Regions from separate parts of the Allobosea sp. NPDC055594 genome, predicted to be linked through region 2. Evidence: predicted binding sites of a transcription regulator. Region 2 holds the regulator's gene; the other holds the start of a gene.

Region 1 (11,985 bases), on a different contig from region 2:
CGGCGTCGGCACCTGGGTGAAGCCGCTGAAATTCGAGCTCTCGGTCGCCTTCTACCTGCTGACGCTCGCGGTCTTCCTGCCCCTGACCAGCGAGCATTTCCGGGCATCATGGGCCGGGCGCTACATGGTCTGGCCGGTGATCGTGCCGATCGTGCTCGAAGTGCTCTACATCGCCTGGCGCGCCTCCCGGGTGGAGGCCTCGCACTACAACGGCACCCCGCTCGGCACAGCCCTCTACGTGCTGATGGGCCTCGGCGCCGTGATGTTCACCCTGGCGCCGGGTTTTCTCGCCTATGGGCTCGCCCGACGCGATGCCATGCCGATGCCGCCGGTGCTGCGCTGGTCGCTGGTGATCGGTCTTGGCCTGACCTGCGTTCTCGGTTTGCTGAGCGGTATCGTGCTCGGCCGGAACCCCGGCGGCCACTTCGTCGGCACGCCGCCCGTGCTGCATCCGACCATACCGCTTCTGGGCTGGTCGCTCAGCATCGGCGATCTGCGCCTCGCGCATTTCTTCGCGCTGCACGCCTTGCAAATCGTCCCGGTCCTCGGGCTCCTGATCTGGCTGGCGACGCGCCGGACGAGCCCGGGGCTCGTCGCGCTCGGCGCCGTCTCGGCCGCCTATGCCGGCTTCACCGTGATCGCGCTACTGGCGGCGCTCGATGCCAGGCCGCTGCTCGGGCTCGGCTGAGCGGGCAGCTCAGGCCTCGTCGCCCTCGCCTTCCATGGTCGGATCCTCCGGTCCCGGCTCGTAGCGCAGCAGGTCACCCGGCTGGCAGTCGAGCACCGCGCAGATCCGGCTGAGCGTATCGAAACGCATGCCCCGGACCTTACCGGATTTCAGCTGCGAGACCTGCTGCTCGGTCAGGCCGATGCGCTGGGCGAGTTCCTTCGAGCGCATCTTGCGACGCGCCAGCATGACATCGAGTTCGACGATGATCGGCATCGCCAAGCTCCTACACGAAACTCTGATTCTCGTCCGCGAGCCGCACCGCCTCCTTGAGCACCAGCCCGAAAGCCACGAGTGCGGCGCCCGCCGCCAGCGCACCGAACATCCCGGGATCGAGCGTAAGCGCCAGCTGCTTCTGCCCTGACGGATTGTCGAAGGTCAGCGCCACGCTCTGCAGCGCGCGCGCCAGCGGCGTGGCCACGCCCATCGCCGTCAGCAGCCAGCCGACCCGCACCAGCCGCTGGGCATTCTCCTCCTCCAGCACCAGACCACGGCCGAAACGGCCGAACAGACTGGCAAGGCGCAACATGGCCGCAGCGAAGAGACCGGCCGGCACGAAGCCGATCGCAAGCGCGAACCAGTAACCGCGCTCCGATAGCGAGCCTGGCAGCGCACTGACGCCGATCGTGCCCCGGGCATAGGCCGCGAGTTGCTCCGGATCACGCCAGAGCCAGAAAGTGCCGAAGGCCATCAACACCGCCGCCGCCAAGCAGAAGATGCGCGCGACCGCGCTCACGCGGCGCAGCCTCGCCATGGCGAGCGGCCCTTCGGGCGAGCTGATGAAGAGCGGCATAAAATTTTACCCCTTGATTGACAAAATTAAACTAATAGATGAATTTCTGAATGTCAAACCCATTCACCGAGAGCCACCATGCGCATCGCCCTACCCGCCAAATTTCTGGTTTTCGGCCTGCTCGCCGGCTGCGGCCACGTTCCGCTTGCCTCGCTGCCGAAATTGGCGAAGGTCGACATCCGGACGACGAACCTCGCCGAATTGCGTGCCGGAATCAGCCTCCCGGCCGACATCCGCACACTGCCCGGCGGCGTCAGCATGACGCTGGTCGCCATACCGAAGGACGGTGGCCGCCATGAGCGCCAGGCCGTGCTGGAAGAGGTTCGCGACGCGGTCGAACTCGCGAAGCTGCCGGTCCTGACATCGCCCGGACGCCGCTTCACACTGTTCAAGTTGAGCGCGGCCGATGCGGCCCGTCTCGGCGCCTTTCGCGAGGAGATGTTCGCCGGACCGCAAAACAGCGGCAATCGCGGCAGCCTCTCGCTTGGAGCGAACAAGGCCTGCCGGCTCGGCGAGCTCACGGGCAAGCCGATCGCGATGAGCGGCTATCTCAGGACGACGGAAACACAGGACTATGTCCTGCTGATGCGCGATTTCGATCTCAGGGAAGCCGTCCGCGAGATCGATCCCAAGATCGATCTCGCAACGGCCATCCCGCCTTGCGACGAGCCGCCGCTGGCGAAGCTCAGCGGTTCTCGCGCCGCACCATGAAAGCGAGCTTCTCGAACAGCGAGACGTCCTGCTCGTTCTTGAGCAGGGCGCCATGCAGCGGCGGGATCAGCTTGCGCGGATCGCGCTCGCGCAGCACCTCGGGGCCGATATCCTCGGCGACGAGCAGCTTCAGCCAGTCGAGCAGCTCCGAGGTCGACGGCTTCTTCTTGATCCCCGGCACCTCGCGGACCTCGAAGAACAGCCGCAGCGCTTCCTCCATCAGCCGCTTCTTGATGCCCGGGAAATGCACCTCGATGATCGCCTGCATCGTCTCTGCATCCGGGAAGCGGATGTAATGGAAGAAGCAGCGGCGCAGGAAGGCGTCCGGCAGCTCCTTCTCATTGTTCGAGGTGATGATCATCACCGGGCGCTGCGCGGCACGGATGGTCTCGCCGGTCTCGTAGACATGGAACTCCATGCGGTCGAGCTCGAGCAGGAGGTCGTTCGGGAACTCGATATCGGCCTTGTCGATCTCGTCGATCAGCAGCACGGGCCTGACCGGCGAGACGAAGGCCTCCCAGAGCTTGCCGCGCTTGATGTAGTTGGCGATGTCGGAGACGCGGGCATCGCCGAGCTGGCTGTCGCGCAGCCGGCTGACCGCATCGTATTCGTAGAGGCCTTGCTGCGCCTTGGTCGTCGACTTGACGTGCCAGGTGATCAGCGGCGCGCCGAGCGCCGCGGCGATCTCCTCCGCCAGCACCGTCTTGCCGGTGCCGGGCTCGCCCTTGACCAGGAGCGGCCGCTCCAGCCGGATCGCCGCGTTGACGGCGACGGTGAGATCCTCGGTGGCGACGTAAGAAGCGGTACCGGTGAAGCGCATGCGTGACCCTTCGCGTGATCGGCGGCCAGAAAGCCGCTTCCTTCGGGCCCGCATCGCCGCGAGCCTGACCGAGGTCTAGTCGGCAGATCCCGGGCGAGCAAGTTTTCGCGAAGTAGCCTCTTGATTTTGTTGTGTTGCCGCGGCGCAGCAAGCAAAATTCCCCATCAGCTGAATCGGCAATTCGCTTCGGGGGGCATGTGGCCGCAACGATCGACCCCTCTACCTTTCGCGACGCCGTGGTCGTGCTGGCGACGGCTGGCGTCATCGTGCCGTTCGCCAAGCGCTTCCGCGTCAATTCGGTCGTCGCCTTCGTCGCCTGCGGCGCCGTGCTGGGTCCCTACGGCCTCGGCGGCCTCGTCGCCAAGGTGCCCTTCCTCAGCACGATCACTGTCTCGGACGCCAAGGCCCTCGCCGGGCCGGCCGAGCTCGGCATCGCCTTCCTGCTCTTCGTCATCGGGCTCGAACTCTCCTATGACCGGCTGATGACGATGCGCCGATTGGTCTTCGGCCTCGGCCTCGGTCAGATCAGCCTCTCCGCCTGCGTTATCGGTGCGGTCGCCTATGGCTTCGGCCAGCCGGCTACGGCGGCGCTGATCATCGGCACGGCGCTGGCGCTGTCGTCGACCGCGATGGTGGTGGAACTGCTTTCGGCCCACCGCCGCATCACCTCCTCCGCCGGCCGCGCCAGCTTCGCGATCCTGCTCTGCCAGGACCTCGCCGTTATTCCCCTGCTCTTCCTGATCAGCGTGCTCGGCGCGCAGGAGAACGGCTCGCTGCTGGCCGGCCTCGCCCAGGCGCTGCTCCAGGCGGCTGCGGCGATCGCCGCCATCATCGTGATCGGACGCTTCGCCATGCGCCCGCTGTTCCGGCTGGTCGCCTCGACCGACTCCTCCGAGAGCTTCCTCGCCGCGACGCTTCTGGTCGCGCTCGGCACCGGCCTGATCGCCGCCGCCGCCGGCCTCTCCATGGGGCTCGGCGCCTTCATCGCCGGACTGCTGCTCGCCGAGACCGAGTATCGCCGCGCCATCGAGGTCACGATCGAGCCCTTCAAATCGCTGCTGATCGGCGTCTTCTTTCTCACGGTCGGCATGAGCGTGGACCCGGCCCAGCTCGCCGCCCAGCCACTGGCGATCCTTTCGATCGCGCTCGGGCTTTTTCTCGCCAAGGCGGTGATCACCTTCCTGCTGGCACGCTTCTTCCGGCTCGGGCGCGCGACCGCGCTGGAAAGCGCGATCCTGATCGGCCCTGGCGGCGAGTTCGCCTTCGTCCTGCTCAGCGCCTCCGTGGCGGCCGAGCTGGTCGATCGCTCGGCCTCGGGCCTCGTTCTGGCCGCGGTGTCGCTGACCATGATCGCCCTGCCACTGGCCGCCCGGCTGGCACGCATACTGGCGGCGCATTTCGCGCCCACGGTACAGCTACCAGAGGAAGCGCAGATCCTGCCGCCCGACGATCACGCCGCCCGCGCCCTCGTCGTCGGCTGCGGCCGCGTCGGCCGGCTCGTCGGCGAGATGCTGGAGCAGCACAAGGCGCCCTTCCTGGTGGTCGACGCCGATCCCGCCCTGGTTTCGAGCCAGCGCCGGGCCGGCCGCCCCGCCTTCTTCGGCGATGCGACCAAGCCGGAATTCCTGCGCCTCTGCGGATTGCAGGAAGCGACCGCGCTGATCGTGACGATCGACAACCAGCGTGCGGTCGACGAGATCGTCAGGGCCGCGCGCGAGATGCGGCCCGACCTCGTGATCGTCGCCCGCGCCCGCGATGCCAGGCACGCCCGCCATCTCTACGAGATCGGCGTCAACGACGCCGTGCCCGAGACCATCGAGGCCAGCCTGCAATTGTCGGAAGCCGCGCTGGTCGGGCTCGGCGTGCCGATGGGCCTGGTCATCGCCTCGGTGCATCAGCGCCGCGACGACTTCCGCGCCGAGCTCAAGCCGGCGAGCGCGCCCGGCCGTTCCCTTCCGCGCCACGCCCGCTCGCGAAGGCTGTGACGCTCTGCACCGGCGCTTGCCGCGCCGCCTGCGCGGCCCGGCGGATATGCCCGTAGAACTGCTCGGCGCTGCTCTGCCAGCTATGGCGGGCGGCGAGTTGCGGCCCCGCCTCGCGCGGTAGTCTGAGTGCCGAAAGCGCCGCCTGGCGCAGGTCCTCGTGCAGCACGGCGGCATTGCTGCCGGCGAAGACGTCGCTCGGCCCCTGCACCGGAAAGGCCGCTACCGGCAGGCCGCTGGCGGCGGCCTCGAGCAGGACGATGCCGAACGTGTCGGTCAGGCTCGGAAAGACGAAGACGTCGGAGGAGGCGTAGATCGCCGCGAGCTCCTCGCCCTCGCGCGCGCCGAGGAAATGCGCCTCGGGAAAGGTGCGCTTCAGGTCGGCCAGGGCCGGCCCGTCACCAACCACGACCTTGCTGCCCGGCAGGCGCAGCGACAGGAACGCCGCGAGATTCTTCTCGACCGCAACCCGGCCGACGCTGAGAAAGATCGGCCGCGGCAGGTCGAGCACGCTCGCGGACCGCGGATGGAACAGCGAGAGATCGACGCCGCGGCCCCAGCGCAGGATGCGCTCGAAGCCATGCTCGCGCAGCTCGGCCTCGACCGTCGCCGTCGAGACCATCACCCCGGCCGCCGGTGCATGGAAGCGGCGCAGGAAGCGATAGCTCCAGCTTTCGGGGATCGGCCAGCGCGCCGCGACATATTGCGGGAAGCGGGTGTGGTAGCTCGTGGTGAAGCTGCGCTTCTGCGCGAGGCAGGCCGCCCGCGCCAGCCAGCCGATCGGCCCTTCGGTCGCGATGTGGATATGGTCGGGGCCGAACTCGGCGATGCGTTTTGCCACCTGCTGCTGGCTGGCGAGCGCGATCCGGATATCCGGATAGGACGGCAGGCCGACCTGCCGGAAGCCTTCAGGCGTCAGCATCTGCGCCGTGACGCCGAAATCGGGCGCCGCCTCGAACATCCGCTCCAGCGAGCGGACGACGCCGTTGATCTGCGGCCGCCAGGCGTCGGTGGCGATCAGGACGCGCATCAGGCGGCCTCGCCAACCAGCACCGGTACCGGCCGCTGCGGGGCGGTCGCGGCCGACAGACCCGGATTCTCGCCCCTGAAGCGATGCTGCGGCCAGCGGATGATTTCGAAGCGGCCATCGTCATGCTCGACGACCGCCGTGCAGCTCTCAACCCAGTCGCCGGTGTTGATATAGTCCAGCCCGTCGATCCGGCGCTGCGTCGCGTGGTGGATATGGCCGCAGATCACCCCGTCGGCCTTGTGCCGCCTCGCCTCGTCGGCCAGGCACTGCTCGAACTCGCCGATATAATTGACCGCGTTCTTGACCTTGTGCTTGGCCCAGGCCGAGAGCGACCAGTGCGGCAGGCGCAGGGTCCGGCGCACCTTGTTGATCCCGTGGTTCAGGATGAGGGCTACGGTGTAGGCCCAGTCGCCGAGCAGCGCGAGCCATTTGGCGTTGCGCACGACAAGATCGAACAGATCGCCATGGATCACCAGCATCCGCCGGCCATCGGCGGTCTCGTGTATGATCTCGTCGACCAGCGTGATGCCGCCGAATTGCAGCCCGGTGTAGTCGCGCAGGAAATCGTCATGATTGCCGGTGACGTAGACCAGCTTCGAGCCCTTGCGGACCTTGCGCAGCAGCTTCTGCACGACGTCGTTATGGGCCTGCGGGAAATACCAGCCGTTCCTCAGACGCCAGCCGTCGATGATGTCGCCGACCAGATAGATCCGCGGCGCGTCATAGGCCCGCAGAAACTCGAGAACGAGATCCGCCTGCGCCCCGCGCGTACCCAGATGCAGGTCGGAGATGAAGATGCTGCGAACCTGCTTGGCGTCGCTGTCGTCGCTCATGTGCCACCGGCCCGCCCTGTTGCGATGCCTGCGGCGTGTGTCTGATTTGCACTACGCTTTGATGACGCGGCCGGAAAACCGTGCTTTGGCTCGCACACTGGAAATTCGGAGGAACACCATGGATCTGGGAATCGCCGGCCGCACCGCCATCGTCTGCGCCTCGAGCAAGGGGCTGGGACGCGGCTGTGCCCAGGCGCTGGCCGAGGCCGGCTGCACCGTCGTCGTCAACGGGCGCGACGCCAAGACCCTGGAAGAGACCGCGAGCGCTATCCGCGCCAGCACCGGCGCGACTGTGATCGCGGTCGTCGCCGACGTCTCGACCAAGGCCGGCCAGCACGCGCTGCTCGCCGCATCGCCGGAGGTCGACATCCTCGTCAACAACAATGGCGGCCCGCCGCCCAAGCCCTTCCGCGAGGTGACGCGCGAGGCGCTGCTCGAAGGCGTCGCGCAGAACATGGCGACTCCGCTCGAGCTGACGCAAGCCGTGGTCGACGGCATGATCGCGCGCGGCTTCGGCCGCATCGTCAACATCACCTCGGCGAGCGTGCTGACGCCGCTGACCGGGCTCGACGTCTCCTCGGCCGCCCGTGCCGGCCTCACCGCCTTCCTCGCCGGCGTGGCGCGCGAGGTCGCCCATGCCAACGTCACCATCAACAACATCCTGCCCGGCGTCTTCGCCACCGACCGCCTGACGACCTCGACCAAGCGCGTCGCGGCGATGAAGGGCATTTCGGAAGACGAAGTCATGAAGCTGCGCCGCGCCGAGATCCCGGCCGGCCGCTTCGGCGAGGCCGAGGAGTTCGGCAAGCTCTGCGCCTTCCTCGCCAGCGTCCATGCCGGCTACATCACCGGCCAGAACTTCCTGATGGATGGCGGCTCGTTCCGCGCCAACTTCTGACGCGACAAGGACGGGCTGGCTCGCGCCTCGCTGCCGGCCCGTTCACCCAATCCGGCCCGCCCCCATGACCATCGCCTATCGCAAAGCCGTCCCCGGCGACACGCCTGCCTGCATCCTCCTGCGCGGGATGACGCGGGAGAACGCCTTCTCGGTCGAGCAGCTTGCAGAGCGTGGCATCACGCTGGAAAGCTGGCGCGACGCGATCGCCGATGGCAGCCTGCCGGGCCATGTCGCCACCGAGGACGGCAAGATCGTCGGCTACTGCTTCGGGCATGCCGACAGCGGCGAGATCGCGGTCCTCGCTTTGCTGCCGAGCCATGAGGGCAAGGGCATCGGCAGGAAACTGCTCGCGCTGATGGTCGAGGACCTTCGGCAGCGCGGCCTCACACGGCTTTTCCTCGGTTGCTCGGCCGATCCCAAGGTGCGCTCCCACGGCTTCTACCGGCATCTCGGCTGGCGCTCGACCGGCGGCTTCGACGAAGCCGGCGACGAGGTTCTGGAATACACGCTGCGCTGACCCCGCCGGCGAGGACATGCGCCTTGCCGCTGGCCGGCGCGTCCCACGCCCTGCCGGTCGGCTCTGCAAGATCGACGCTTTGAACCACTCCAGCCTCGTGGTCTAAGCAGTCCTGTACAAGACTCCTCCCCCACGCCCCGAACTTCGCTTTGTCCCCTCTTCTCGGCATCAGCTTCAAGCTGCTCTCGGCTTTGTCCTTCACGCTGATGTCGGCGGCGATCAAACTGCTCGCCGCGCGCTATCCGACGGGCGAGCTGGTGTTCTTCCGCTCCTTCTTCGCCCTGATCCCGCTGGTGATCTGGCTGTCCTGGCGCAGCGAGTTCCCGAGCGCCCTCAAGACCAGCAATCTGCGCGGCCATATGAAGCGCGGGATCATCGGCTCGACCGGCATGTTCCTCGGCTTTTCCGCCCTGCATCTGCTGCCGCTCTCGGATGCGGTGGCGATCGGCTACGCCGCCCCGCTGATCCTGGTGGCGCTGGCCGCCCTGATCCTCAAGGAGAAGGTCCGGGTCTATCGCTGGACCGCCGTCGGCGTCGGCTTCCTCGGCGTGCTCTTGATGCTTTCTCCCCATATGAAGCCGGATGCGTTCGCGCAGGGGCTATCGGGAGCCCCGGCCATCGGCGCGCTGCTGGCGCTCGGCGGCGCCTTCTGCTCCGCCTTCGCCTCGGTCGAGGTGCGCATGCTCACCCGCACGGAGAAGACCGGCGCCATCGTCTTCTACTTCATGTCGCTGACCTCCCTGCTCGGCCTGCTGACGATTTTTCTCGGCTGGACCATGCCCAACTGGCAGGAATTCCTGCTGCTGGTGACGATCGGCGTGCTCGGCGGCCTCGGCCAGATCCTGCTGGTGCAGGCCTATCGCTATGGCGATGCCTCGCTGGTCGCGCCCTTCGAGTATTCGACGATGATCTGGGCGACTGCGCTCGGCTGGTTCTTCTTCGGCGAATGGCCGGCAGCAGCGGTCATCGCCGGCTCGCTGATCGTCATCGCCTCCGGGATCTATGTGATCCTGCGCGAGAAGCAGCTCGGCCTGCTGAAGCGCGAGACCCGCGAGGTCGGCCCCTCGCGCTCGACCTGACGCGGAAGCCTTTGCTTGCTGCTTGGAGCAATCCGAGGCATTGTCCGCCAATACAAACGATCGTTCGCTTTCCCAAACGAGCGGTGAAGCGATGAGGCAAGGATCCTATGGGCATCGAAACCAGAGAACGTGGCGGCCGCGAGATGGAGTCCGGCGCGCAGGTGATCTCCGGTCAGCTCGGCAAGACGATCCAGCGGCTGCGCAAGGCCTATAATCTCTCGCTCTCGGAACTCGCCGAGCAGTCCGGCGTCGCCAAGTCGATCATCAGCCAGATCGAGCGAAACGAAACCAATCCGACGCTCGCGACGATCTGGCGGCTGTCGCAGGCGCTCGACGTCTCGATCGAGCGGGTGCTCTCCTCGAATGAGGAAGAGGCCTTCATCGAGAAGATCGTCCGCCCGGACACGCCGATCCTGGTCTCCGAGGACGGCAAGCTCCGGCTCGCCATCATCGGCTGGATCAAGACCGTCGAATGGCTGCAATGGTACGAGGTCAGCGCCGAGCCGGGCGGCGAGCTCGATTCCGAAGGCCACCAGCGCGGTTCGATCGAGTCGCTCTCGGTCAGCGCCGGCGAGTTCGAGGTCGAGGTCGGCGGCATCACCCAGCGCGCCAAGGCCGGCGAGACCCTGCGCTATCGCTGCGACCGTCAGCATGTCGTGCGCTGCGTCGGCGACAAGCCGGGCACTGCCCTGATGGTCTGCATCCTCAAAGCGGCGGTGATGGACTAGCGCGAACCGTCCCGCCCTATCGGGCCCCCTGTCCGACTCCAGCCGGCCTCGCCATAGCGACGCGCACCGCGGCGCCGCTCGATGGATCACGGCCGGAGAAGCAGCGGTTTCGTCGAACCACGAGGCTTTCTCACATGCTGTCTTCAGTCGTTTCGGCTCGCCTGGCGATGCTCGCCGCCCTGGCCTTGCCGATGACGCTGGCGCCGATGCGCATCGACGCCGCAGAAACAAGGACCTTCAAGGCGCAGGACGGAAGCTACAGCTTCGAATACCCGCTGGGTTTCTCCCTGGATCATCTCTTCGCGGATGGGACGGGCGATGTAGCGGGCGTCAAGGCTTCGTCGCCGGCCAATGGTGACGTGCGCATCACCTTCCTGGGGCCCCGCGATGCCGGCGAACTCCAGGAGGTGAGCGAGCGGACGCGTCAATCCATTGCCGACGCCTTCACCAAGGCAATCGCGGTTCGCCCCTCGATCACGCTCAAATCAGCGACCATGACGACCCTGCTCGGCCGTCCGGCGGTCGACATGGTTTTCTCCAACGGACGCCCGCCTTTCAGCAAGGAGCGTCCGCAGATCAAGCGCTATGTTTTCACGGCGATCGGTGAAAAGGCCTACAATTTCGAGTGCATCTATCGCGCAGACAAGGCCGAGCAGTTCGCACCGGCCTGCGATCTGGCCGTTTCGACCGTCAGATTGCTCGATCCCGCAGCGGACGCGGGCGCCCCTGCAAGCACCGGCGATAACAAGGCGGCGACGAGGCTTTCAAGCGGCTGCACCAAATTGGAACTGAACAGGCGCGCCGGGCTGGTCATGGAAGCAACGTCCGACATGCTGATGAAGGACCAGTCCCCCGCGACGATCGAACGCCTGGGGAAGGCCCATGCGGCGATGAGGGCGATCGACGAACGGGCGGGCGACAAACCCTCCGAACGGGACTGCAAGGACATCGACGCCATCGGCGCGTCTCTGAAATAGCGCCGGGCCGGCGGGGAAAGACGCTCCGGTACCGCGCCTCAGCCGCCCGCTGCGGGCTTGGGGGGCCGCGGCGGTCCCTGCACCGCCGGCAGCGATTTCAGGTACTCCGCCATCGCCAGCCGGTCGGCCTCGGGAAGCTGCGCCGTGTTGCGCACCACCGCCGCCATCGAGCCGCCGACGCTGTCGAACTCCGGCGTGAAGCCCGATTTCAGCAACTCGGCGATCTCGGCCTTTGACCATTTGCTTAAGCCGTCCTCCGACTGCGTGATGTTCGGCACCCAGCCCTTGCCTTCCGGGTCCGGGCCTCCGGCATAACGCGTCGCCTGGACAATCGCGCCGAGACTGTTGCGGGCGGAATGGCACTCGGCGCAATGGCCGGGCCCCTGCACCAGATAGGCGCCGCGATTCCACTCATCGCTCTTCGTCGGATCGGGCTTGAACGGCGCCCCGTCGAAGAAGAGCAGCTTCCAGCCGCCGACCATGCGGCGGATGTTGAAAGGGAAAGGCAGCTCATGCGGCGGCGCCCTGCCCTCGACCGCCGGTAAGGTTCGGATATAGGCCAGGAGATCGGCCAGCGCCTTCGGCGTCATCAGCCGGTAGGAAGTATAGGGGAAGGACGGATAGAGGTGCTGGCCCCCGGGCGAGACACCGGCCGCCATCGCCTGGATGAAATCGGCCGTGCCCCAGTTGCCGATGCCGTCGCGCGTATGCGGCGAGATGTTCGGGGCGTGGAACTTGCCGAAGGGCGAGCCCAGTTCGAGCCCGCCGCCGAGCCGAGTCTTGTCGTCCTGGCCCGGCGTCGCATGGCAGGAAGCGCAGCCGCCCGCGGCGAAGAGCAGCTTGCCGTTCTCGATATCCGGCTGCGGCAGTGTCCCGATCTCCGGCCCCGG
Region 2 (11,985 bases):
CGAGACCCAGCAATCGGTGATGACGCAATCAGCGCCTTCGACGGCGGCCTCGGGTCGGTTGGTCAGGGAGAGCTTGGCGCCCTGCTTGCGGGCCCAGTCGATCAGCGCGGGCGGCGGCGCCAGTTCCTCGGGCGTCGCGATGGCGAGCTCGAAATCGAGCCGGCCGGCGGCGTGCACCCAGGAGGTCAGGACATTGTTGGTGTCGCCGGTCCAGGCGATGCGCTTGCCCTTGATCGGCCCCTTGCGCTCCTCGAAGGTCATGACGTCGGCCATGACCTGACAGGGATGCTGGCGCTTGGTCAGGCCGTTGATCACCGGGACGGTCGCGTATTTCGCCATTTCGACCACGGAATCATGGTCGAGCATGCGGATCATGATCGCGTCGACATAGCGCGAGAGCACCCGCGCCGTGTCGGCGATGGTCTCGCGCTCGCCGAGCTCGATCTCCTGGCCGGTCACCATCATCGGCGAGCCGCCGAGCTCGCGGATGCCGACATCGAAGGAGACGCGGGTGCGCAGCGAGGGCTGCTCGAAGATCATGGCGATGACCTTGCCCTCGAGCAGGCGATCGCCCGCAGCGGCCGGGGTGCGGCGCCGCGCCTTGATCTCGTTGCCGGCGCGCAGGATCGCCTGCAGCTGCTCGCTGGAGAAATCGGACAGGTCGAGGAAGTGACGCACTGGAGTCCCCATACTCATTCCGCCGCCGGCCGGGCCAGCGTCGCCTCGACGGCGCCGGCCGCCTTGTCGAGCCGCGCGAGCGCCTCGCCGACCTCGGCATCGCCGATGATCAGCGGCGGCAACAGGCGCACGACATTGTCGCCGGCGGCGACGACGAGCAGGCCGGCGGCGCGCGCCTCGGCGACAAAATCGGTGTTCGGGGTGCGCAGCTTGAGGCCGAGCATCAGGCCCTGGCCGCGGATCTCCTCGATCACGTCGGGATGCTTGTCCTTGAGCTCGGCGAGCGACTGCTTCAGCCGCAGGCTGATCTGGGCGACGTGCTCGATGAAGCCGGGCTCGAGAATGACGTCGAGCACGGCGTTGCCGACCGCCATGGCCAGCGGATTGCCGCCGAAGGTGGTGCCATGCGTGCCGAGCACCATGCCGGCCGCCGCCGCCTCGGTGGCAAGGCAGGCGCCCATCGGAAAGCCACCGCCGATGCCCTTGGCGATCGACATGATGTCGGGCGCGACGCCGTTGTGCTCATAGGCGAAGAACTTGCCGGTACGGCCGACGCCGGTCTGGATCTCGTCGAAGATCAGGAGCAGGCCGTGCTCGTCGCAGAGCTGGCGCAGCAGCTTGAGGAAGCGCATCGGCACCGAGCGCAGGCCGCCCTCGCCCTGGATCGGCTCGATCATCAGCGCCGCGGTCTCCGGCGTGATCGCCGCGCGCAGCGCCGCCTCGTCGTCGAAGGGCACCTGATCGAAGCCGTCGACCTTCGGGCCGAAGCCGTCGATGTATTTCTGCTGGCCGCCGGCAGCGATGGTCGCCAGCGTGCGGCCGTGGAAGGCGCCCTCGAAAGTGACGATGCGGTAGCGCTCGGGATGGCCCTGCGCCGCATGGTACTTGCGCGCCATCTTGATCGCGCATTCGTTCGCCTCGGCGCCCGAATTGGTGAAGAAGACGCGCTCGGCGAAGGTCGCCTCGCAGAGCCGGCGGGCGAGCTTCTCGCCGTCCGGCATCGCGTAGAGATTGGAGGTATGCCAGATGCGCTGGGCCTGCTCGGTCAGCGCCTTGACCAGATGCGGATGGGCGTGGCCGAGCGCGTTGACGGCGATGCCGGCGCCGAAATCGAGATAGCGCTGGCCATCGGCGGTGATCGCCCAGGCACCTTCGCCGCGCTCGAAGGCGACGGGTGCGCGCGCATAGGTCGGCAGCAGAACGGAGGCATTGGCGGAAACGGAAGCGGAGCTCATGGAGCGAGGTCCTCGCGACGGAACGTAACGGAAAGCGCTGGGCGCCGGAGTGTGAAGCGGTGGTTCGGGGCGCGGCGGCGATCTGCCAGCACGATGCGACCCCGCGGCGACGTTATCGTCGCAGGCCTTTCCCGTTTTCTCGTCGCGCCGTCAGCCGCATCGCTCGAAAGTCCGGATCGCTCAAAACATAAGCGCCGCCCCAAGGGCGGCCGCATTGAGAAGACTATGCAAAAGCGGTCCGGCACTGTCAATTCCGGCCGGGCGCCGCAGCGTTGCCAAATAGACTCACCTGACTGCGGGATCGAAGCTTTGTCTGGGGAAAAGACGATTTCCGATTCGGCGACTCTTGTGGCCGAGTCAAGCCATCTTGTATGGTCGGCCTCGTCAGATACGACATCTCGTGCGGCGTCTCCAGTATCGTCAGTTCCGAGCGTAGCGGTTTCCGTTCTTCGACGGGCGCTGCCGATATCGGATTCCGCCATGATCTTTTCCTATGCGTCGCCGGGCTATGGCGAGGCATGACGAAGACAGGTGAAATCGATGAGCGAAGCTGGAGCCTGGACCGACGAACGCGTCGAACTGCTCAAGAAGCTCTGGAATGACGGACTGAGCGCCAGCCAGATCGCCGGCGAACTCGGCAGCGTCACCCGCAATGCTGTCATCGGCAAGGTCCACCGCCTCGGCCTTTCGGGCCGCGCCAAGAATCCCGGCTCGGCCGCGCCGCGCCCGCGCAAGCCGACGACGCGTCCGCCGGCCCATCCGATGGCGAGCCCTGCCGCCGCGAGCGGCGGCATGACCCGCGGCAACACGGCGCTCGCCCCGCAATTCGTCCCGGAGATCGAGGCGGAACCGGAAGCGGAGCACGTCCCGGCGGCCCCGGCCGAGGAGGTGGTGATCCCGTTCTCCGAGCGCGTCACCATCATGGACCTGCGCGAATATATGTGCCGCTGGCCGATGGGCGACCCGACCTCGCCGGAATTCCGCTTCTGCGGCGGCCGCTCGCTGACCGGCATGCCCTATTGCGGCTATCATGCCCGCATCGCCTACCAGCCGGCGGCCGACCGGCGCCGCGACCGCAGCAAGGTGCGCGCCTGACCCGGCACCCCTGTGTAGAAGAATTGAAGCCGGCCCTCGGGCCGGCTTTTCCATTGGTGGAGAGACGCCGATGCGCACCGCAGAACGTCCCGCGCCCGTCGAATATGCCTGCGCCCTGACGATCCGGGGCGGAGACATCCTGCTCGGACTGAGAGCCCCGCATCGCCGCAACAGACCGTCCTGCTGGGACACGATCGGCGGGCATGTCGAGCCCGACGAGACGATCGAGCAGGCACTGAGACGCGAATTGCAGGAGGAGATCGGTATCGAGCCGACCAGCTTCACGCGCTTGACCACCATCGAGACGACCGAGAGCGACGGCGTCACCCCGGCTCTGTGGCATCTGTTCGCGGTGACCGGCTGGGTGGGCGAAGCCCGGATCAGCAATGACGAGCACAGCGAGATCCGCTGGTTCGACCTCGCCGAGGCCCGCGAGCTGTCGCCGCTCGCCTCGGAAGCCTACCGTCCGGTCTTCGCCCGGCTCGCGGCCAGCTTCGCCGCAGCGCCATGACCAGTTTCGCGATCTATCTGGGGGCCGCGCTGGCCGAGATCGCCGGCTGCTTCTCGTTCTGGGCCTGGCTCAAGCTCGGCAAATCGGCCTGGTGGCTGCTGCCGGGGCTTCTGGCGCTGGCGCTCTTCGCCTGGCTCTTGACGCTGATCGACAGCGCCGCCGCCGGCCGGGCCTTCGCCGCCTATGGCGGGGTCTACATCGTCGCGTCGCTGGGCTGGATGTGGCTGGTCGAGAAGGTGCCGCCGGACCGTTTCGACCTCACGGGCGCAGCCCTTTGCCTCGCCGGCGCAGCGGTGATCGTCGCCGCGCCACGCGGAGCGTCGAACCTCCAGCCCTCATCCTGAGGAGCGATCGCAGATTGCGTCTCGAAGGATGAGGGCAGACTTGGCGCTCAGCTTCGCGCGAACGTCTCGTCGAAGGCGTAGCCGGCGCCGCGCACGGTGCGTAGCGGGTCCTTGGCGTCGTCGGGGGTGATCGCCTTGCGCAGGCGCCCGACATGGACGTCAACGGTGCGCTCGTCGATATAGACGTCGCGGCCCCAGACGGCGTCGAGCAGCTGGGCCCGCGAATAGACCCGGCCCGGGGCCTGCATCAGGAATTCGAGCAGGCGGAACTCGGTCGGACCGAGATGCAATTCGGCGCCTGCCCGGCGCACCCGCCGCGTCGTCCGGTCGAGCTCGAGATCGCCGGCGGTCAGCATGCCGACGACATGGCCGGGCTTGACCCGACGCAGCAGCGCCTGGATGCGGGCGATCAGCTCGGGCAGTGAGAACGGCTTGACCACATAGTCGTCGGCGCCGGTGGCGAGGCCGCGCACCCGCTCGGTCTCCTCGCCGCGCGCCGTCAGCATGATGATCGGCACCCGCTCCGTGTCGCGCCGGGCGCGCAGGCGCCGGCAGAGCTCGATGCCGGAAAGGCCGGGCAGCATCCAGTCGAGCAGGACGAGGTCAGGGGTATGGTCGCGCAAATGCAGCTCGGCATCGTCGCCGCGCGCGACGGTGTCGACCTCGAAGCCCTCGGCCTCGAGATTATAGCGGAGCAGCAGGGTCAGCGGCTCCTCATCCTCGACGATCAGGATGCGTGCAGGCATGTCGAGCCTCCGCTCAGGCGCCCATCCGCTCAGCCATTGGCCGCGGGCAGGTCGACCAGGATGTTGGTGGTGTCGAGCTTGGGCCGGCTCTCCTCCACCGACTGGCCGGTGATCAGGTAATGGATCGTCTCGGCGATGTTGGTGGTGTGATCGCCGATGCGCTCGACGTTCTTGGCGCAGAACAGAAGATGCGTGCAGAAGGTGATGTTGCGCGGATCTTCCATCATATAGGTCAGGAGCTCGCGGAAGAGCGAGGTGTAGAGCGCGTCGATCTCGTCGTCGCGGCGCCAGACCTCCATCGCCTTTTGCTCGTTGCTGGCGGCATAGGCGTCGAGCACGTCCTTGAGCTGCGCCTGGACCAGGCGGCTCATATGCTCGAGCCCGACCACGGCGCGGTGCGGCGGCGAGAACTGGCCGGAGATCGCGACCGCGCGCTTGGCGATGTTCTTGGCGAGGTCGCCGACGCGCTCGATGTCGGCGGCGATGCGGATCGCCGAGATCAGCTCGCGCAGGTCGTTGGCGAGCGGCTGGCGCCGGGCGATGGTCAGCACCGCCTTCTCCTCGACATCGCGCTGGAGGTTGTCGAGCCGCTGGTCGGCGGTGATGACCTTCTGGGCCAGCGCCGTGTCGCGGCGCACCAGCGCCACGGTGGAGTCGCCGAGCATGCGCTCGGACATGCCGCCCATCTCGGCCAGGCTGCGGCGCAGTCCTTCGAGGTCGGCATCATAGGAGCGGACGATATGGTCGGACATCGGGGCGAATCCTTCGAGGGCGAGCGGAACGGCAGGGCTCAGCCGAAGCGGCCGGTGACGTAGTCCTGCGTCTGCTTCTTGTTGGGGTTCATGAAGATAGTGTTGGTCGCGTCGAACTCGACGACCTCGCCGAGATACATGAAGGCGGTGTACTGCGAGACGCGCGCCGCCTGCTGCATGTTGTGGGTGACGATGACGATGGTGAAGTCGCTCTTCAGCTGCTCCAGCAGGTCCTCGATCTTGCCGGTCGAGATCGGGTCGAGGGCCGAGGTCGGCTCGTCGAACAGGATCACCTCGGGCTTCTGGGCGATGGTGCGGGCGATGCACAGGCGCTGCTGCTGGCCGCCGGAGAGCCCCATGCCGGAGCTCTTCAGCTTGTCCTTGACCTCGTCCCACAGGGCGGAGCGGCGCAGCGCGCCCTCGACGCGGTCGTCGAGCTCCGATTTCGGCGGCTTCTCGTAGAGGCGGATGCCGAAGGCGACGTTGTCGTAGATCGACATCGGGAAGGGCGTCGGCTTCTGGAAGACCATGCCGATGCGCGAGCGCAGCTCGTTGACGTCGACATCGTTGGAGATGACGTTGCGGCCGTCGAGCAGGACCTCGCCGGTGGCGCGCTGCTCCGGATAGAGCGAGTAGATCCGGTTGAAGATGCGCAGCAGGGTCGACTTGCCGCAGCCGGAGGGGCCGATCAGCGCGGTGACGTGGCGGTCACGGAAGCTGAGATTGACGTTCTTCAGCGCCTTGTGCTCGCCATAGTAGAAATCGAGGTTCTTCACCGCGATCCGGATCGGCGCCTGGGCGTCGAGGACCTGCGGGCTGAGTTCCAGGGTCGAGAGCATCGACATGTTCCTTCCGATCGGACGTGGTGCTCACTTGCCGCCGCGCACGATGCGCCGGGCGATAAGCGAGAGCAAAAGGATCGAGACGGTGATGATCAGCGAACCGGCCCAGGCGAGCTGCTGCCAGTTCTCGTAAGGGGCCGAGGCGAACTGATAGATCGTCACCGGCAGGTTGGAGACGCCGCCGACGAGGGTCGGCGAGAACCAGAAATTATTGTTCAGCGCGGTGAAGAGCAGCGGCGCCGTCTCGCCGGCGATGCGCGCCAGCGCCAGCAGGATGCCGGTGACCATGCCGGACTTCGCGGCCCGCCAGGTGATCGCGGTGATGACCACCGAAGGCGGGGCGCCGAGCGCAGAGCCGGCCTCGCGCAGCGGCGCCGGGACGAGGCGCAGCATGTCCTCGGTGGTGCGCACGATCACCGGGATCGCGATGATGCCGAGCGCGACGCCGCCGGCCCAGCCGGAATAGCCGCGGAAGGGCTCGACCAGGATGACGTAGACGAACAGGCCGATCAGGATCGAAGGCGCCGAGAGCAGGATGTCGTTGATGAAGCGGATCAGGTTGGCGAGCTTCGAGCCCCGGCCATACTCGGCGAGATAGGTCCCGGCGAGCACGCCGATCGGCGTCGCCAGCGCGATGCCGAGGAAGGTCAGCACGGCCGAGCCGACGATGGCGTTGGCAAGGCCGCCGCCCTCGGAACCGGGGCCGGGCGTCACCTGCGTGAAGGTGCCGGCCGAAAGCCCGCCGATGCCCTTCACCACCAGCATGCCGAGGATCCAGAACAGCACGGTGATGGCGACGAGGGTGAACGCCGTGGCGATGATCTTCATCAGCCGGTCGGCATTGCGGCGCGCCGGGCGGACGCGGCCCCAGGGCACTTCCGGGGTCATCGCGGGGGCGGCAGGAGGCGTCTGGTTCATCGGTTGCGCTTCCCTCAGAAGGACTTGACGCGCGCGACGAGGATACGCGCGATGACCAGGACAACGAAGGTGACGAAGAACAGGATGCAGCCGAGCGCGATCAGCGCGTGCAGCTGCAGGCCGAGCGCCTCGTTGAACTCGTTGGCGATGCGCGAGGCGATGGTCGAGCCCGGATCCATCACCGAGGCCGAGAGGCGGTTGGCATTGCCGACCACGAAGGTCACCGCCATGGTCTCGCCGAGGGCGCGGCCAAGGCCGAGCATGACCGCGCCGATGATCGAGACGCCGGCCTGCGGCACGAGCACGTAGCGCACGACCTCCCAGGTCGTCGCCCCGATGCCATAGGCGCTCTCGCGCAGCACCGAGGGGATCTGCTCGAGCATGTCGCGGGTGATCGAGGCGATGAACGGGATGATCATGAACGCCAGGATGATGCCGGCGGTCAGGATGCCGAGGCCCGAGGGCGAGCGCGAATAGAGGATGGTGCCGACGATCGGCATGCCCTCGACGATGTTCGAGAGCGGGATCTGCACATAGGCCGCAAAGAGCGGCACGAAGACGAAGAGCCCCCACATGCCGTAGATGATCGAGGGCACGGCGGCGAGCAGCTCGATCGCGGTCGAGACCGGCCGCTTGAACCAGGGCGGGGCGAGCTGGGTCAGGAAGACGGCGATGCCGAGCGAGAGCGGCACGCCGACGACGAGGGCGATCAGCGCGGTCGACAAGGTGCCGACGATCGCCGGAAAGGCTCCGTATTGCTCGTTCTGGGTGTCCCAGACGCTCGAGGTCAGGAAGCCGAACCCGAATTCGCGGAAGGCCGGCCAGCCGCCGGCGACCATTGCCGCGATGATGCCGGCAAGCAGCACCAGGACGAAAAGCGCCGCCAGGAAGCTGGCATTGCGGAAGACGAGGTCGAAGGTACCTTTCGGGGTCCGGCGAACGGCGGGCATTCCCGATGCCATCTGGTCAGTCACGGCGGCCATCCGAAGAACTCCGGTCGGTTTCAGGCGGGTCGAAGGGGCCGGAGCCGGCCCCTTCCTTTAACGTGGTCGCAGGGCGATCAGAAGATCGGCTTGCCGGCCGGGTCGGTGACGCCCTTCCAGGCGTTGCGGACCTGGTCCTTGACGCCCGCCGGCAGCGGCACATAGTCGAGACCGAGCGCCAGCTGGTCACCGTTCTTATAGGCCCAGTCGACGAATTTCAGCGCAGCCTGGGTCTCTTCCGGCTTCTCCGGCTTGGCATGGACCAGCAGGAAGGTGGCGGAGGTGATCGGCCAGGCCTGGGCGCCCTTCTGGTTGTTCAGCGAGATGCCGAAGCCGGGAGCCTCGTTCCAGTTGGCATTGGCCGCTGCGGCCTGGAAGGACTTGTCGTCCGGGGCCGGGAAGTTGCCGTCGGCGTTCTGGACGAGCGCATGGGCGAGCTTGTTCTGCTTGGCATAGGCGTATTCGACATAGCCGATCGAGTTGGCGACCTGCTTGACCGAGGCGGAGACGCCCTCATTGCCCTTGCCGCCGATGCCGACCGGCCACTGCACGGCGGTGTTGGTGCCGATCTTCGACTTCCACTCCGGCGAGACGCGCGAGAGATAGTCGGTGAAGACGAAGGTCGTGCCCGAGCCGTCCGAGCGGTAGACCGGGCTGATATTGGCCTCGGGAAGGGTCAGGCCGGGGTTCAGAGCGGCGATCTTCGGATCGTTCCACTTCTTGATCGTGCCGAGATAGATCTCGGCGATCAGCGGACCGGTCAGCTTCAGCTTGCCGGCCTCGATGCCGGGAACGTTGATCGCCGGGACGACGCCGCCCATCACGGTCGGGAACTGGACGAGACCGTCCTTGGCCAGGTCCTCGCCCTTGAGCGGGGCGTCGGTGGCGCCGAAGGCGACCGTCTTGGCCTTGATCTGGCGGATGCCGCCACCCGAGCCGATCGACTGGTAGTTGAGACCGATATTGGTCTCCTTCTTATAGGCCTCAGCCCATTTGGCGTAGATCGGGAAGGGGAAGGTCGCGCCGGCGCCGGTGATGTCGGCGGCCTGGACGGCGCCCGAGAACCCGACAGCCGCAGCCGCGAGAATGAGAAGTTTGCGCATGAGATGTCCTCTCTGGGTCGCAAGGTCTAGCGGCGCGCAAAAACACCCGCGATATGACAGCCAGATGACAGATCGTCATCAAGCCGCAGCGGCAGCCGTCACATTTCGTTAACGGCCTGCCTCGGCCAGCAGCGGCAGGATCGCCTTGAAGGTCGCGCCCTCGCCGACGACGCTCTCGATCGTCAGCCTGCCGCGATGGCGCAGCACGATGTGCTTGACGATGGCGAGGCCGAGCCCGGTGCCGCCCGCCTCGCGGCTGGCGGCATTGTCGACGCGGTAGAAGCGCTCGGTCAGGCGCGGCAGATGTTCGGCAGCGATGCCCGGCCCGTCGTCGCGCACGCTGAAGCTGGCCTCGGCACCGCCTTCGATCCTGATCACGACCTCGCCGCCGGGCTTGCCATATTTGATCGCGTTCTCGACGAGGTTCTCCATCAGCCGCAGCAATTCGTCGCGGTCTCCTGCCACCACGACCGGCCGCGGCGGCAGATCGAGCCTCAGGGAGACGTCTCGCTCGCGCGCCATCAGGACGAGCGCGTCGAGGATGGTGCGCGCGATCTCGCCGAGATCCACCGGGGTCTGCGGCGCCAGATGCGCCTTGAGCTCGATGCGCGAGAGCGAGAGCAGGTCGTCGACCAGCCGCGCCATGCGCAGGGCCTGCTGGCGCATGATCTGCAGGAAGCGCTCGCGGGCCGCCTCGTCATTGCGGGCGGGCCCCTGCAGGGTCTCGATGAAGCCGAGCACGGAGGCGAGCGGCGTGCGCAATTCATGGCTGGCATTGGCGACGAAGTCGACGCGCATGCGCTCGGTCAGGCGCTGCTCGCTCAGATCCTCGAAGGTCAGCAGCACGGCGCTTCGGACACCGGGGCCGGCAAGCGCGACGATATGGATGCGGAAGGTGCGCTCGATCGGCACCCTTTCGATCAGCTCGATGGCCCGCCGGCCGCCCTGGCGCGAGACCTGGTCGATCGCGTCGATCAGGTCGGGGTCGCGCATCACCAGCGCGAGCTGCTTGCCCTTTTCCAGCCCGGCGATCAGCGAGCGGGCGGCCGGGCTCAGGGCCTGGATGGCGCCCTGCTCGTCGAGCAGGATCACGGCGACGCCGGTCGCCTCGATCAGCGCCGCAGTGACGGGGGCTCGGGGGTCGACCAGCTCGTGCATGACTAGCGCGCGCAGCGAGCCGGGACGACAAGGTGCCGGGCCGGGGCGCCGGCTGCGAAGGTCGCTCGCGCAAGGCGCGATCCCGTCTGATCCTGCGGCATGCTGCGCCCTTCCCTAGATTTCGTGGCGCCTGATCCGCCGTCCCATCTCGTTCAGCGCCAGCAGCACCAGCGCCAGGATGAAGGGCAGGATGTAGTAGATGATCCGGAACAGCAGCAGCGCTCCGAGCACCTGCTCGAAGGGCATGCGGCTGAGCGCGATCAGCATCGTCGCCTCGAAGACGCCGAGCCCGCCCGGCGCATGGCTGGCGATGCCGATCAGGCAGGCGAAGATATAGGCGGCGAGGAAACTCTCATAGGAGAGGTTGTAGCCGCCCGGCAGCAGCACGAAGAGCACGGCCGCGGCGGCCGAGACCTCGCAGGCGCCGAGCAGCATCTGGCCCAGCGTCACGCCGAGGCCGGGCAGCGGCAGGTTCCAGCCGCGCACCCGCAAGGTCCGTTCGTCGGTCGCGACCCAGAAGAGATAGCCGAGGATGCCGAGGCCGGTGGCGGCGCCGACCGCCTGGATCACCAGGGGCGAGGTTCGCGCCAGCTGTGCGACCGATTCCGTCGCATAGAACAGGCTGACGCAGAAGATCATGCCGAGGCCGAGCCAGAAGGTCAGGCCGGCGATCACCGTGAGGCTCGCGACCTCCGAGGCGCGCACGCCCTTGGCGGCATAGACCCAGTAGCGCACCGTGCCGCCGGTAACGATCGGGAAGCCGAGGGTGAAGGAGACCGAATAGCTGGTGAAGGAGCCGAGCGCCGTCGTGCGATAGGGGATCGAGAGGCCGAGCCGGCGCAAGGCGAGCGCGTCATAGCCGGTGAGCAGGAGATAGCTCAGCGCGGTGAAGGCGAGCGCCAGAGAGAGCTGCCGCAGGCTGGCATTGGCGAAGGCCTTGGCCAGCTCGCCGGGCTCGATCTCGCGGGCGATGAAATAGAGCACCACCAGCGAGGCCGCGAAGATGATCGTGCTGGCGAGCGGGCCGAGCCACCACCAGCGGCTGCGCTTGCGCAGCGGCATACCTGGCTCGTGCGGGCCGAAAGACATGCAGGCTCTTGTCGTGTTGATGCCCAGGTCTCGGCGGGCGATGCGGATTGCGGGGCGGAACCGCCCGGACCCGAGAGATAGCGCCTCGGCGGCGAACCACAAGCGCGCGCCGCGCGGCGAATGCGCACCATGTGGCCGGCGCAGGGTCACCGGACCGCCCTTTGCGACGGTCCAGTGACAATGACGCAGCCTGCCGGGCTAGCCCTGCCCGGCCGCGGCGCGCGCGAAGAAAGCCTCCGGCCCGTCGACCTCGTGCAGGCGCCGGTTCTCGATCTGCCAGAAGCGGTTACCGACCGCCCGGACGAAGCTGCGATCATGCGAGACCAGGAGACAGCTGGCGTCCTGCGCGGTGAGCTCGGCCTCGAGCGCCTCCTGGCCCTCGATGTCGAGATGATTGGTCGGCTCGTCGAGCAGATAGAAGTTCGGCCGGGCGAGGCGCAGCGCCAGCATGGCAAGGCGCGCCTTCTGGCCGCCCGACAGCGCCCGGATCGGATTTTCCTGCAGCTCGATCGCAATGCCGGCGCCGGCGAG

The links. The regulator PhoB, encoded in region 2, activates phosphate uptake and scavenging genes when phosphate is short. The targets are predictions, from matches to a motif close to TGTCATNNANCTGTCAT.
Region 1: the regulator PhoB is predicted to act here: its motif matches at 6,947-6,963, upstream of ACWGRX_RS13175 (UDP-2,3-diacylglucosamine diphosphatase).

The regions. Positions count from the first base shown of each region.
Region 1 covers NZ_JBSHIO010000005.1:316,921-328,905, reverse strand. The annotation lists gene ACWGRX_RS13210 (ABA4-like family protein) at 1-688, shown strand, start outside; gene ACWGRX_RS13205 (helix-turn-helix domain-containing protein) at 698-943, opposite strand; gene ACWGRX_RS13200 (DUF2975 domain-containing protein) at 954-1,520, opposite strand; gene ACWGRX_RS13195 (hypothetical protein) at 1,599-2,231, shown strand; gene ACWGRX_RS13190 (AAA family ATPase) at 2,206-3,051, opposite strand; gene ACWGRX_RS13185 (cation:proton antiporter domain-containing protein) at 3,249-5,036, shown strand; gene ACWGRX_RS13180 (glycosyltransferase family 4 protein) at 4,975-6,063, opposite strand; gene ACWGRX_RS13175 (UDP-2,3-diacylglucosamine diphosphatase) at 6,063-6,896, opposite strand; gene ACWGRX_RS13170 (SDR family oxidoreductase) at 7,015-7,794, shown strand; gene ACWGRX_RS13165 (GNAT family N-acetyltransferase) at 7,859-8,311, shown strand; gene ACWGRX_RS13160 (DMT family transporter) at 8,461-9,390, shown strand; gene ACWGRX_RS13155 (helix-turn-helix domain-containing protein) at 9,498-10,118, shown strand; gene ACWGRX_RS13150 (hypothetical protein) at 10,253-11,095, shown strand; gene ACWGRX_RS13145 (cytochrome c) at 11,134-11,985, opposite strand, start outside.
Region 2 covers NZ_JBSHIO010000004.1:338,735-350,719, forward strand. The annotation lists gene argF (ornithine carbamoyltransferase) at 1-690, opposite strand, end outside; gene ACWGRX_RS11135 (aspartate aminotransferase family protein) at 693-1,913, opposite strand; gene ACWGRX_RS11140 (GcrA family cell cycle regulator) at 2,454-3,008, shown strand; gene ACWGRX_RS11145 (NUDIX hydrolase) at 3,079-3,519, shown strand; gene ACWGRX_RS11150 (YnfA family protein) at 3,516-3,863, shown strand; gene phoB (phosphate regulon transcriptional regulator PhoB) at 3,911-4,609, opposite strand; gene phoU (phosphate signaling complex protein PhoU) at 4,639-5,361, opposite strand; gene pstB (phosphate ABC transporter ATP-binding protein PstB) at 5,400-6,206, opposite strand; gene pstA (phosphate ABC transporter permease PstA) at 6,231-7,121, opposite strand; gene pstC (phosphate ABC transporter permease subunit PstC) at 7,136-8,104, opposite strand; gene pstS (phosphate ABC transporter substrate-binding protein PstS) at 8,182-9,207, opposite strand; gene ACWGRX_RS11185 (ATP-binding protein) at 9,316-10,365, opposite strand; gene ACWGRX_RS11190 (lysylphosphatidylglycerol synthase domain-containing protein) at 10,480-11,427, opposite strand; gene ACWGRX_RS11195 (ABC-F family ATP-binding cassette domain-containing protein) at 11,653-11,985, opposite strand, start outside.